One region of the Streptomyces sp. NPDC050988 genome, then DNA from elsewhere that is predicted to be linked to it. Evidence: riboswitches for the same ligand, from Rfam matches in the RefSeq annotation. Region 1 holds a riboswitch; each other region holds the start of a gene.

Region 1 (3,991 bases):
CGAACGCCCCGTCCGGGCCAAGGTCGCCGACGCCCTCGGTGAAGCTGTCCCCCACCGCCACGTACGACCCGATCACTGATCTGTTGTCATTCTTCGAATCGTCTGCCACATCGGGTCATGATTCACCTTCGGGTGTGAGCTACGCGACCGTAGGAAAGGGTTGACGGGCGGTGAGATAAGCCACTCGTCAAGTGTTGGTCAATCCCGGAATAAGGGGCTCCATCAGGGACGTTGTCGCAGCTCGCGCACCCTGAAGTCCGTGATCCTGAAGTGACTCCACACCGTCCGGAACGCGAAGTGCCCGCTCGTGTACGGCTCTTGGTCCACGAAGTCGAGGACGAGCCGCCCGTTGTTCCACCACTGGACCGTGGAGCCGTTCGAGACGATCCGGACGCGGTTGGGCTCGTTCGCCGTGAGTAGGGGCTCCGTGTAGTCGAGGACGAGCGGCCGGACGCCCGCCTCACCGACGTAACGGCGCAGCCTGGTCGTGGTGTTGGTGTTGGCGCCGTATCCGGCGTAGTACGTCGTGAGGTGGTCGTACTCGTCGAGCGCGCCGACCCTGTGCGTGGCGAAGAGGTCCTCGGGGGAGCGGACGTCCGTGGCGTTCCAGAAGTTGTTGAGGTCCGAGACCCGGTCGTTGGCGCCGCCCGCCGAGACCGGCGTGGCGGTGTACTCCAGGACGTAGGGCCCTCGGAGCTTGCGCTTGAACCACACGGTCGCGCCGCTCGGCACGTCCATCTCCAGGACGCCCCGGGACGCGGTGACGCTGCCGCCGTCCTGCAGTTCTGTCGCCCACTGGCCGAGGCCGTGCCGGAAGTCGTCGCGGGCGATGAGCCGCCCCGGACGGTGCCGGGGCGCCGCGCTCGCGGAGTCACTGTGTCCCGGCTTCCGCACCCCTGTCGACCCATCGCCCGGCCATGCCACAGACGTGCCACAGAGCCGAAACACCGAAGGCCGGACCCCGGGGATCACCGGGTCCGGCCTTCGGAGACGAGCGGAGTGGTACGCCGTGCGGGCGCGCCTGGCGTCGGGTCAGACGGAGACGCCCTTGCCGCGCAGGTACGCCAGCGGGTCCACGTCCGAGCCATAGTCCGGGGTGGTGCGGATCTCGAAGTGCAGGTGCGGGCCGGTGACGTTGCCCGTCGCGCCGGAGAGGCCGACCTGCTGGCCCTCGGTCACGGCCTGTCCGGCCGAGACGGAGAGGGAGGACAGGTGGGCGTACTGGGCGTAGTGGCCGTCTTCGAGCTGGATGACGACCTGGTTGCCGTACGCGCCGCCCCAGCCGGCCGAGACGACCGTGCCCGCGCCGACGGCCTTCAGGGACGTGCCGGTCGGGACCACGAAGTCGACGCCGGTGTGGTACCCGCTGGACCACATGCTGCCCGACATCTTGTACGGGGTGCCGACGCCCGCGCCCGCGACCGGCAGCGTGAAGCCGGCGGCACTGGCCGCGGCGGCGGCCTTGGGAGCGGCAGCAGCCTTCGGGGCCGCGGCCTTCTTCGCGGAGGACTGAGTGGTCTTGGAGGCGCCGGAGTCGGAGCTCGACGTGGCGGCGGCCTTGCCGATCGACAGCTTCAGGCCCGGGTGGATCAGCGCCGGGTCACCGCCGATCGCCTTGCGGTTGTCCTCGTACAGCTTCTTCCAGCCACCGCTGACGTCCTGCGTGTCGGCGATCTTCGACAGGGAGTCGCCCGCACGCACCGAATAGGTCTTGGCCGCGGCCTTCTTCGCCTCGGCCTTCTTGTCTGCGGCGGCAGGCGCCGATTCGGCGGCCTTGCTCGCGACATTCGAGACGCTCGCCACGGAATCGGCGGCGGACTGCGGAGTCGCGGCGTGCGCTCCGGTCGCACCGAGCAGCGGAAGGGCGAGCGCCGCGCCGCCGGTTCCGGCGACGGCTATGGAGCGGGTGAAACGCTGGGACTTGGGACGGCGGTGCTTACCCTTCGCGGGCATGGCGAATTCCTCTCCGGCGCCTGCGAGGTGAGCTGTCGGGTGCGAGCTGGAGATGCCCGGCCGTGTTTGCGCACGACTTAACCCCTAGCCGTTCCGGAGACCGGAACAGGCGTTCTACCTGTGGGTCCCCCGCTCCTGCCGTGTACGGGTGGGTGAGCGGATTCCGGGCGGCGGCAGGATTGGGCGTCCGTCCGGATTGGTGGCGAACGTAAGCGACATGAAGACGCAGGAACAACCTTTGGGGTTTCCTGTGTACCCCGTTCTCTTGATCCCTGACCGAAATGACGGTCACGCTGCGTAAATCAGGGATCTCCCCCGTTTGTTAAATCCCTGAAAACGCAGCTGAATTACGTGAACATGGCGACAGCGGACCGTCACGAATATGACGCTGCTCACGGAGTGCCGTTGCAGGAGCCTTTATTCCAGAGCGAGTTGGAACTAAGGCTCCATTACGGACACAACAGTCACATGCGACGCAGCCGGAAAACTGCCGCATCAAGGTCACCACGCAGCCCCGTCCGCAACCCGTGGTGCAACAACACCGCACCGCGGTGGACTTCACCCGTTTCGAGGCATTCGTACGACGCCGCCGGGTCGAGCCCGCGCAGCCGCACCGGAGCGACCGGTTCGCCGTAGTGCTGGGCCTGGAGCCAGGCGAGGACGACGACCTCGCCGTCACGCGAGTACTGCACGGCGCTCAGCCCTCCCTCCGGCGCCCTCAGCCGGTGGAGGTCCCCGCCCTGCACGACGGGCCGGATCTCCTTGTAGAGCTCCACCCACGTCCGCGCCTCGGCCAGCTCCTCCTCGCTCCAGCGGGTCAGGTCGCCGCCGACACCGAGCACTCCGGCCATCGCGCTCATGAAGCGGAAGCGCAGCGAGCTGACGCGGCCGTTGAGCTGGGTGTTCGGACTGTCGGTGACCCAGGCGGCCATGGTCCGCGCGGGATGCACCTGACTGAAGCCGTGCTGGATGGCGAGCCGGTCGAGCGGGTCGGTGTTGTCCGAGGTCCACACCTGGTCCGTACGCGCCATGATCCCGAGGTCGATCCGGCCGCCGCCGCCCGAGCAGGATTCGAAGGCGACGCCCGGGTGGGCCGCCCGCAGCCGGTCCAGGAGGCGGTACAGGGCGTGCACGTGGTCCACCCAGAGCCGCTGCGGGTAGGCCTCGCCGGGCCACCCCGCGTCGGTGAAGCAGCGGTTGAAGTCCCACTTCACATAGTCGATCGGCGCACTGGAGAGCAGCGTGTCGAGCCGCTCCCACAGATACTCCTGGACGTCCTCGCGGGCGAGGTTCAGTACGAGCTGATTGCGCAGCTCCGTCCTCTTTCGTCCCGGTTGGAACTGCACCCAGTCCGGGTGCGCGCGGTACAGCTCGCTGTCCGGGTTGACCATCTCGGGCTCGACCCAGATCCCGAACCGCATCCCGAGCGCGTGCACCTCGTCGGCGAGGGGCTTGAGACCGGCCGGGAAGCGGTCGGGGTTGGGCGTCCAGTCGCCGAGCCCGGCCCGGTCGCTGGTGCGCGCCCCGAACCAGCCGTCGTCGACCACGAACAGCTCGACCCCCATGGCGGCGGCCCGCCGCGCGAGCGCCCCCTGCTGCTCCTCGGAGATGTCGAACTCCGTGGCCTCCCAGGAGTTGTAGAGCACCGGCCGGTGCTCGTCCGCGTCCGGGATCACATAGGCGCGCTGGTAGGCGTGCCAGGCACGGCTCGCGCCGCCGAATCCGCCGTCGCTCCACAGGCCCGCGAAGACGGGCGTGACGAAGCTCTCCCCCGGCTCCAGCCGTAGCAGCCCCGAGTCGTCGTACCCGACCCCGCCGGTGATCTGCACGCGCGCGTCCGGGAGTTGGGCCACGGCGATCCGCCAGGTGCCCGACCAGGCGAGGGCGCACCCGTAGACCTCGCCCCGCTCCTCGGTGGCCGCTCCGTCCGGGTCCAGGGCGACCCAGGGCAGGTGCTGGTGCGAGGTGTGCCCGCGCCGGCTGCCGATGACCTTCTCACCGTAGGTGAGTTCGGAGCGTACGAGCCGGGACTCGGCCG
Region 2 (3,991 bases), on a different contig from region 1:
CGATGCCGCGGGCGAGGCGCTCCGGGTTGGTGACGAAGAGGTCGTCGCCGACGATCTGGACCTTGTCGCCCAGCTTCTCGGTGATGACGTTCCAGCCGGCCCAGTCGTCCTCGTACAGCGGGTCCTCGATGGAGACGAGCGGGTAGGCCGCGACGAGCTCCTCGTAGTACTCCGTCATCTCGGCGGCGGAGCGCTCCTTGCCCTCGAAGAGGTACTTGCCGTCCTTGTAGAACTCGGAGGCGGCGACGTCGAGCGCGAGGGCGACCTGCTGGCCGGGGATGTAACCGGCCTCCTTGATCGCGTCGAGGATCAGGTCCAGGGCCTCGCGGTTGGAGCCGAGGTTCGGGGCGAAGCCGCCCTCGTCGCCGAGGCCGGTGGACAGACCGCGGCTCTTCAGGACCTTCTTGAGGGTGTGGTAGACCTCGGCGCCCCAGCGCACGGCCTCGGAGAAGGACTCCGCGCCGATCGGGGCGATCATGAACTCCTGGATGTCGACGTTGGAGTCGGCGTGCGACCCACCGTTCAGGATGTTCATCATCGGGACCGGCAGCAGGTGCGCGTTCGGTCCGCCCAGGTAGCGGAAGAGGGGGAGGTCGGACGCCTCGGACGCGGCGTGGGCGACGGCGAGGGAGACGCCGAGGATGGCGTTGGCGCCGAGCGAGCCCTTGTTGTCGGTGGCGTCCAGGTCGATCATGGCCTGGTCGATGAGGCGCTGCTCGGTGGCGTCGTAGCCGACGAGCTCCGGGCCGAGCTGCTCGATGACGGCGAGGACGGCCTTCTCGACACCCTTGCCGAGGTAGCGGTTGGGGTCTCCGTCACGGAGCTCAACAGCCTCGAAGGCACCGGTGGAGGCGCCGGACGGAACGGCGGCACGACCCGTGCTGCCGTCGTCGAGGCCGACCTCGACCTCGACCGTGGGGTTGCCTCGGGAGTCCAGGATTTCCCGGGCTACGACGACGTCGATGGACGGCACGAGCATCTCCTTCTGGGATGTGACGCAAGCTGTCCGGGCCGAGGGCCCGGTTGGGTGCGGACCTGTGGTGGCCCCGCGGCATGAGCCTAACCGGCTGCCGGGGTTCGGCCAGCCCTCGACCGCCTCCTGGACAGAACCGAGAGTAAATTGTTTCCGAACGGAACAAAGCGGGAGGACGGCGAGAGGGAAGCGCGGGAAAGAAAAAGCCCCGCCCCGGTGCGTACGGGGGAACACGCACCGGAGCGGGGAGCCCGTGGGGGACGGGGGTGGCCCTCACGAGGCCTCCACTATGGGGGACACGGATGTGAGGGCGCTGTGGTTCAGCCGCAATCCGAATATGAACCCGGAGGTTCGGAGTCCGGAGATCCGGCCGAGGCTGAGCGGCCAAGGCCTCGGCCGGGGCGCGGCTGACCGAAGGTCAGCGGTGTCAGCTGAGGTGCAGCTGCTGGCCCGGGAAGATGAAGTCGGCGTCGTCGACGATGTCGTCGTTCAGCTTGTACAGCTTCGCCCAGCCGCCCTTGACGTTCTTCTTCTCGGCGATCTCGCTGAGGGTGTCACCCTTGACGACCTTGTACTCGCCGTCACCCTTCTCGACCTTCTTGCCGGTCGGGGTCTCGACGGTCTTCTTCGCGGTCGAGCGCTCCTGGGAACGCGAGGCGCGCTCCTCGGAGGACTTGGTGCTCTGCTGCTGAGACTGCGAGGTGCTCTGGCCGGAGTCGCCCGAGTTCGAGGGAGCCGGGGCGCCACCGGTCGAGGCGCCGGACAGGCCCACGCCACAGCTCGGCCAGGCACCCTTGCCCTGGCCCGCGAGGACCTTCTCGGCGACGGCTATCTGCTCGGCCTTGGAGGCCTGGTTGGCGGTGGAGGCGTACGCCGTGCCGCCGTACGCGGCCCAGGTGGAGGCCGAGAACTGCAGGCCGCCGTAGTAGCCGTTGCCGGTGTTGATCGACCAGTCGCCGCCGGACTCGCACTGGGCGACGGCGTCCCACTCGGAGGCGGTGGCGGCGGAGGCTCCCGTGGCGCCCATCAGCGGGACGGCGACGGCCGCGGTGGTGACACCGGCGAGCGTGGCGATGCGGGTGGCCTTGGACGGGCGGCGGTGCTTGCCCTTGCCGGAAAGCAGCATGAAGTGATCCCCTCACCGACGCCTGCGAGGTGAGCTGTCGGGTTCGGGCCGAGTGAGTTGCCCGGCCGCGCGACACTGCTGTCACGCGGCTTAACCCCAAGCCGTACCCGGCCTCAACGACCGGGTCCGGCACTTACCTTGGGTCCCCCGCTCCTGCCTACGGCGCTTGACGCGACGACTGTTCCCGTACGGCCGCTGGCAGGATTCGGCGTTGCGACCGTCGGGGCTCACCAGTGGCGAGCGGTCACGACCGTAGACACGCGATCCGCCGAATTTCAAAGACGATCAGGCTCTTGAGATCCATGTCTCACTTTCACCAAATCGGACATTCAGCGCGAACTACCGCTGTTTTTCGCCCGATTCGACGCCTTGATGACCACATGGCACATCGCGCGTACCGCTACTTGTCCGCCGTCCGCAGGCCGTCCACATCGAGGCTCTGACCGGGGATGATGAAGTCCGGGTCGTCGCCGATGGCTTCCTTGTTCTCGGCGTAGAGCGCCTGCCATCCACCCTCGACGCCAAGGGAGTCGGCGATCTCCCAGAGGCTGTCGCCGGAACGCACGGCGTACGAGCCCTCGGCGGCGACGCGCGACTCGCTGTCGCTGCGCGAGGCGTGCCGGCCGGCGGAGTCGTCCGCGCGGGAGTCGGTGGCGCCCTCGTCGGCACTGCCACCCCTGTGACGGCCGGAGCCAGTGTCTTCCGTTCCGGAACCCTCGGCCGAAGCATCCCCACTCTGGGACGACTTGTCCGGGTCGTCACTCTTTGCGGTGGCACCTGTGGACGGGCTGCCGGAATCCTGTGAGTCGGCGCTGTCACCGCTACCGCTGGACGAGTCGGACGAACTGGAAGAACCAGACGTGTCGGACTTCGTCCCGTTGCTGTCGTCCCCCATACCCAGGCCGGACAACGGAGTCGGGGAGTCGTCCGCGACCCCCGTGTCGACGTCGGCCGAGCCGGAGTTCTGCGTCAGACCCGCGACGAGACCGCAGGTCGCCCAGGCACTCGCGCCCTGCTTCGCGAGGATCTTCTCGGCGACGGATATCTGCTGCGAACGGCTGGCCTGGTCGGCGCTCGGCGCGTAGTCGAGGCCGCCGTTGTCCTCCCAGGTCTCCTGGGTCATCTGGAGGCCGCCGTAGTACCCGTTGCCGGAGTTCGCGCTCCACGAGCCACCGCTCTCGCACTCCGCGACCGCGTCCCAGGTGGTACCGCTTGCGGCACTCGCGCCGGTCGCACCGAGCAGCGGGATCGCGATGGCCGACCCGGTCACGCCCGCCGCGACGAGGAGAGCCGGAGCCTGACGGGGGCGACGGTGACGACCGTTCCCGGAGAGCATGCGGTTGCCTTTCGCGTGACAGCAAGGACTGCGCACAGCGCGCAGCCGACGACTGCGCCTGTGACTGCTGCGGCAGGTGGGACCGGCCGCATTGATGGGTGAACGTATAGGCAGTCGAACTCTTGTCACAAGTCGATGCAGCGCAGATAACGTGAAGATCACAAACTTGACGGAGTCTCATGTTCCGTCGACTCCGTCTGCTAGTCACCCGCTAGTCCGTACGCACCTTCCCGGAAGGGGCGAACTCCACCGGAAGCGTGCGCAATCCGCGCATGATGAGCCCCCCACGCCATCGCAAATCGGCGGAATCGCCCGCGAGTTGCAGATCAGGGAGGCGGGTGAGGAGCGTGGCCAGCGCGGTCTGGCCCTCCAGCCGGGCGAGGGGTGCGCCGAGGCAGTAGTGGATGCCATGGCCGTAACCGAGGTGCTGGTTGTCACGGCGGGAGAGGTCCAGGGTGTCGGGCTCGTCGAACCGGGCGGGGTCACGGTCGGCGGCGGCGAGCACGACGAGTACGGGGTCGCCGGCGGCGATGTCCTGCCCGCCGATGCTCAGCGG
Region 3 (3,991 bases), on a different contig from region 1:
CTCGGCCGGGTGCGCGGGCGCCTCGACCGAATACATCCAGGCGATCTTGTGCCGCAACTGGGCGAGCGTGGAGGTCAGCGCGGGGCTTCCGGAGGCCTGTGCGAGCGTCTCGTGGAACCAGCCGCCCAGGGAGCGCAGATCCTCGCTGTTGCCCCTCCTGGCCCGCTCCTGGCCCAGCCTGACCAGGCCGCGCAGCACCTTGAGGTGCGCCTCCGTGCGACGCTGGGCGGCGCGCGCTGCACCCAGCGGCTCCAGCAGCATGCGCATCTCCAGGAGGTCGGCGGCCTCCTGCTCGGTCGGTTCCGCGACACACGCGCCCGCGTGCCTGCGCGTGACGACGAAGCCTTCCGCCTCCAGGGTGCGCAGGGCCTCCCGTACGGGGACCCGCGAGACGCCGTACCGGCGCGCGAGCAGTTCTTCGGTGAGCCGGCTGCCGCGCTCGTAGACACCCGCGACGATGTCGTCACGGATCGCCGTGCATACCGAGTGCGCGGGAATACGCATGACCGGACCTCCGCCTTAACCCCCGCGAAACGCGGTCGATTGACGCTTGTTCGGTGACTCTATTGCAGAGAGCGGGAAATTCCGATGGCGGACCGGAATCCATGGATATTTTTTGGACACACCTCGCTTCTGAACAGGCAGTCGTCCGGTGCGAAGTCGGCCGGGAAGTGGCCGAGAAGCCGTCAGGAAGTGATCAGAACCGCGCGAAGGCCCCGGCTCGGTGAGCCGGGGCCTTCGGGAGCGGTGTCCGCGCGGGCGGGCCGTTGCGTGGGAAGGCTGCCGCGCGGGAGGGCGGTCGCCCGCCGTCAGACGTTCACGCCGTGCTGGCGGAGATACGCGATCGGGTCGATGTCCGAGCCGTACTCCGCGCTCGTCCGCGCCTCGAAGTGCAGGTGCGCCCCAGTGACGTTGCCGGTCGCCCCGGAGAGGCCTATCTGCTGACCGGGGGTGACCGTCTGGCCGACGGAGACACCGAGGGACGACATGTGCCCGTACTGCGTGTAGGTGCCGTCGTTCATCTTGAGGACGACCTCGTTGCCGTACGAGCCGCCCCAGCCGGCCTCGACGACGGTACCGGCGCCCACCGCGTGCACGGCGGTGCCGCTCGCGGCGTGGAAGTCGATGCCGGTGTGGCTGCCGGAGGACCAGACGGCGCCGCCGGCCTTGTAGCCGGTGGAGACGTACGAGCCGGAGATGGGAGCGGTGTACGACTTCAGCAGGCGCTCACGCTCGGCCGCACGGGCGGCGCGGGCCTTGACCTCGCGCTCCTTCTTGGCCTTCTCCGCGGCTTCCTTGGCCCGCTCCTTGGCGGCGGCCTCGGCCTTCTCGCGGGCGGCGGTCTCGTCGGCGGCCTGCTGCTGGGCGGCGGCCTGCGCGTCGATCTGGTCGGCGACCGAGTCGCCGATGGTGATCGCCTGGGTCAGGGTCTGCTCGGCCGGGCTCTCGGCGGCGAGTGCGGGAGCAGCCAGGGTGCCGACCACACCGGTGGTGGCGAGTGCGGCGACGCCGACGGTCCGGTTGGTCGTGCGCTTCATACGGCTGGGACGACGGTGCTTCCCGGCGGCGCGAGTGAACGCCATGAAGTGGCTGGTCCTTTCCTTCCTTCTCGCCTACCGGGTTAGCTGACGGGTTCGGAGCAGGAAGGTCTCCTACGGACATCCTTCGGGAAGGGCGTCCGATTCACCCCAGGGACTACGTATGGGTCCCCGGCTCCCCTGGCTCGCGCCGTACGGGGACTCGGCGATGACTGTCCGGTGCCGCGGGCGCGGCGCACTGCCTGACGAACAGCCGGACCGACGCTAAGCGGGGCGTCTTTCAATCAACAAACGGATCAAGGGTTTTGTAGCGCATGCCACAGGGCAGACGGGCAACCTCCCTACCAATACGGACAACCAGCGGTTCTGGTGCTGAAGTCCGGGCAAAAGGAGAACCCAGGCGCCCCTTCGGTCACCTGGGTTCTCCGCGGAACGGCCCTGTTCCGCTGCGCCTTCTACTGCGCGTTCTACTCCGCTGCCACGACGCTGACTTCACCGATTCCGAGGGCCCGGACCGGCTCCTCGATCTGCGCGGCGTCACCGACGAGGACGGTCACCAGGCGGTCCACCGGGAAGGCGCTCACGGCGGCCGCGGTGGCCTCCACGGTGCCGGTCGCGGCGAGCTGCTGGTACAGCGTCGCCTGGAAGTCGTCCGGCAGGTACTGCTCGACCTGATCGGCGAGGGTGCCCGCGACGGCGGCCGCCGTCTCGTACTTCAGCGGCGCCACGCCCACGAGGTTCTGCACGGCGATGTCGCGCTCGGCGTCGGTGAGGCCCTCGGCCGCGAGGGTGCGCAGCACCTTCCAGAGGTCGTCGAGCGCCGGGCCCGTGTTCGGGGTGTCCACGGATCCGCTGATGGCGAGCATCGCCGCGCCCGTCCCGTCCGGCGCGGAGCGCAGCACCTGGCCGAACGCCCGCACACCGTAGGTGTATCCCTTTTCCTCACGCAGGACGCGGTCCAGGCGCGAGGTGAGGGTGCCTCCGAGGCAGTACGTGCCGAGCACCTGGGCGGGCCACACGCGGTCGTGCCGGTCGGCGCCGACGCGGCCGATGAGCAGCTGTGTCTGGACGGCTCCCGGCCGGTCCACGATGATCACGCGGCCCGTGTCGTCGGCGGTCACCGGCGGAATGGGGCGGGCCTCGGCCTGCGATCCGGTCCAGGCGCCGAGCGTGTCCCCGAGCAGCGCGTCGAGATCGACGCCGGTGAGGTCGCCAACCACGACGGCGGTCGCGGTGGCGGGGCGTACGTGCTTCTCGTAGAAGGCGCGGACGCCCGCCGAGTCGATCGCGGTGACCGTCTCCTCGGTGCCCTGGCGCGGCCGCGACATGCGCGAGGTCGCCGGGAAGAGCTGCCGGGAGAGCTCCTTGGCTGCGCGGCGGGCCGGGTTGGCGGTCTCGTGCGGGATCTCGTCGAGCCGGTTGCGCACCAGCCGCTCGATCTCGCTGTCCTCGAAGGCGGGTGCCCTGAGGGCGTCGGCGAGCAGACCGAGCGCCTTGGGGAGCCGGGAGACGGGGACTTCGAGGCTGATCCGTACGCCGGGGTGGTCGGCGTGCGCGTCGAGGGTGGCGCCGCAGCGCTCCAGCTCGGCGGCGAACTCCTCGGCGGAGTGCTTGTCGGTTCCCTCGGTGAAGGCACGCGCCATGATCGTGGCGATGCCGTCCAGGCCCTTCGGCTCGGCCTCCAGCGGGGCCGCCAGGAGGATCTCGACGGCGACGACCTGCTGGCCGGGGCGGTGGCAGCGCAGCAGCGTCAGGCCGTTGTCGAGCGCGCCGCGCTCGGGGGCCGGGAAGGCCCAGGGCCTGGCCTCGCCGGCCTGGGGCTGCGGGTGGAATTCCATCGTGGCGAGCTCGGTCACTTGGCCGCCTCCTCGTCGGTGTCGTCAGCGGCGTCGGTCTCTTCGGCCTCTTCGGCGACGGTCGGCTCGTAGACCAGCACCGCGCGGTTGTCGGGGCGCAGGCGGGCCTTGGCGACCTCCTGGACCTCCTCGGCCGTGATCTCGAGGACCCGCTGGACGGCGGTGAGGGCGAGCTGCGGGTCGCCGAACAGCACGGCGAACCGGCACAGTTCGTCGGCGCGGCCGGCGACCGTGCCGAGACGGTCCAGCCACTCACGCTCCAACTGGGCCTGGGCGCGCTCCATTTCCTCGGCGGTGGGACCCTCCTCGGCGAACCGGGCGAGCTCCTCGTCGACCGCGGTCTCGATCACCGGCACCTCGACGTCACCGGACGTCTTCACGTCGAGCCACCCCAGGGAGGGCGCTCCCGCGAGGCGCAGCAGGCCGAACCCGGCCGCGACGGCGGTGCGGTCACGGCGTACGAGCCGGTTGTAGAGCCGGGAGGACTCGCCGCCGCCGAGCACGGTCAGGGCCAGGTCCGCCGCGTCGCACGCGCGCGTGCCGTCCTCCGGCAGCCGGTAGGCGGCCATCAGCGCGCGGGCCGGGACCTCCTCCTCG

Evidence for each region. A riboswitch is a leader RNA that binds a small molecule or an ion and turns the genes downstream of it on or off. The one in region 1 is predicted to bind cyclic di-AMP.
Region 2: linked by a shared signal. The riboswitch ahead of ACIBEI_RS33750 (transglycosylase family protein) and the one ahead of ACIBEI_RS03540 (peptidoglycan DD-metalloendopeptidase family protein) in region 1 are both predicted to bind cyclic di-AMP.
Region 3: linked by a shared signal. The riboswitch ahead of ACIBEI_RS37375 (M23 family metallopeptidase) and the one ahead of ACIBEI_RS03540 (peptidoglycan DD-metalloendopeptidase family protein) in region 1 are both predicted to bind cyclic di-AMP.

What each region holds. Positions count from the first base shown of each region.
Region 1 covers NZ_JBITFQ010000001.1:810,844-814,834, forward strand. Annotated here, with positions in the region: gene ACIBEI_RS03530 (SGNH/GDSL hydrolase family protein) at 1-76, opposite strand, end outside; gene ACIBEI_RS03535 (DUF6250 domain-containing protein) at 223-894, opposite strand; gene ACIBEI_RS03540 (peptidoglycan DD-metalloendopeptidase family protein) at 1,033-1,953, opposite strand; cyclic di-AMP (ydaO/yuaA leader) riboswitch at 1,958-2,122, opposite strand; gene ACIBEI_RS03545 (alpha-galactosidase) at 2,418-3,991, opposite strand, start outside.
Region 2 covers NZ_JBITFQ010000021.1:103,826-107,816, forward strand. Annotated here, with positions in the region: gene eno (phosphopyruvate hydratase) at 1-973, opposite strand, end outside; gene ACIBEI_RS33750 (transglycosylase family protein) at 1,401-2,099, opposite strand; cyclic di-AMP (ydaO/yuaA leader) riboswitch at 2,104-2,274, opposite strand; gene ACIBEI_RS33755 (transglycosylase family protein) at 2,500-3,435, opposite strand; gene ACIBEI_RS33760 (cytochrome P450) at 3,647-3,991, opposite strand, start outside.
Region 3 covers NZ_JBITFQ010000026.1:124,522-128,512, reverse strand. Annotated here, with positions in the region: gene ACIBEI_RS37380 (GntR family transcriptional regulator) at 1-504, opposite strand, end outside; gene ACIBEI_RS37375 (M23 family metallopeptidase) at 810-1,583, opposite strand; cyclic di-AMP (ydaO/yuaA leader) riboswitch at 1,596-1,756, opposite strand; gene ACIBEI_RS37370 (M16 family metallopeptidase) at 2,006-3,394, opposite strand; gene ACIBEI_RS37365 (M16 family metallopeptidase) at 3,391-3,991, opposite strand, start outside.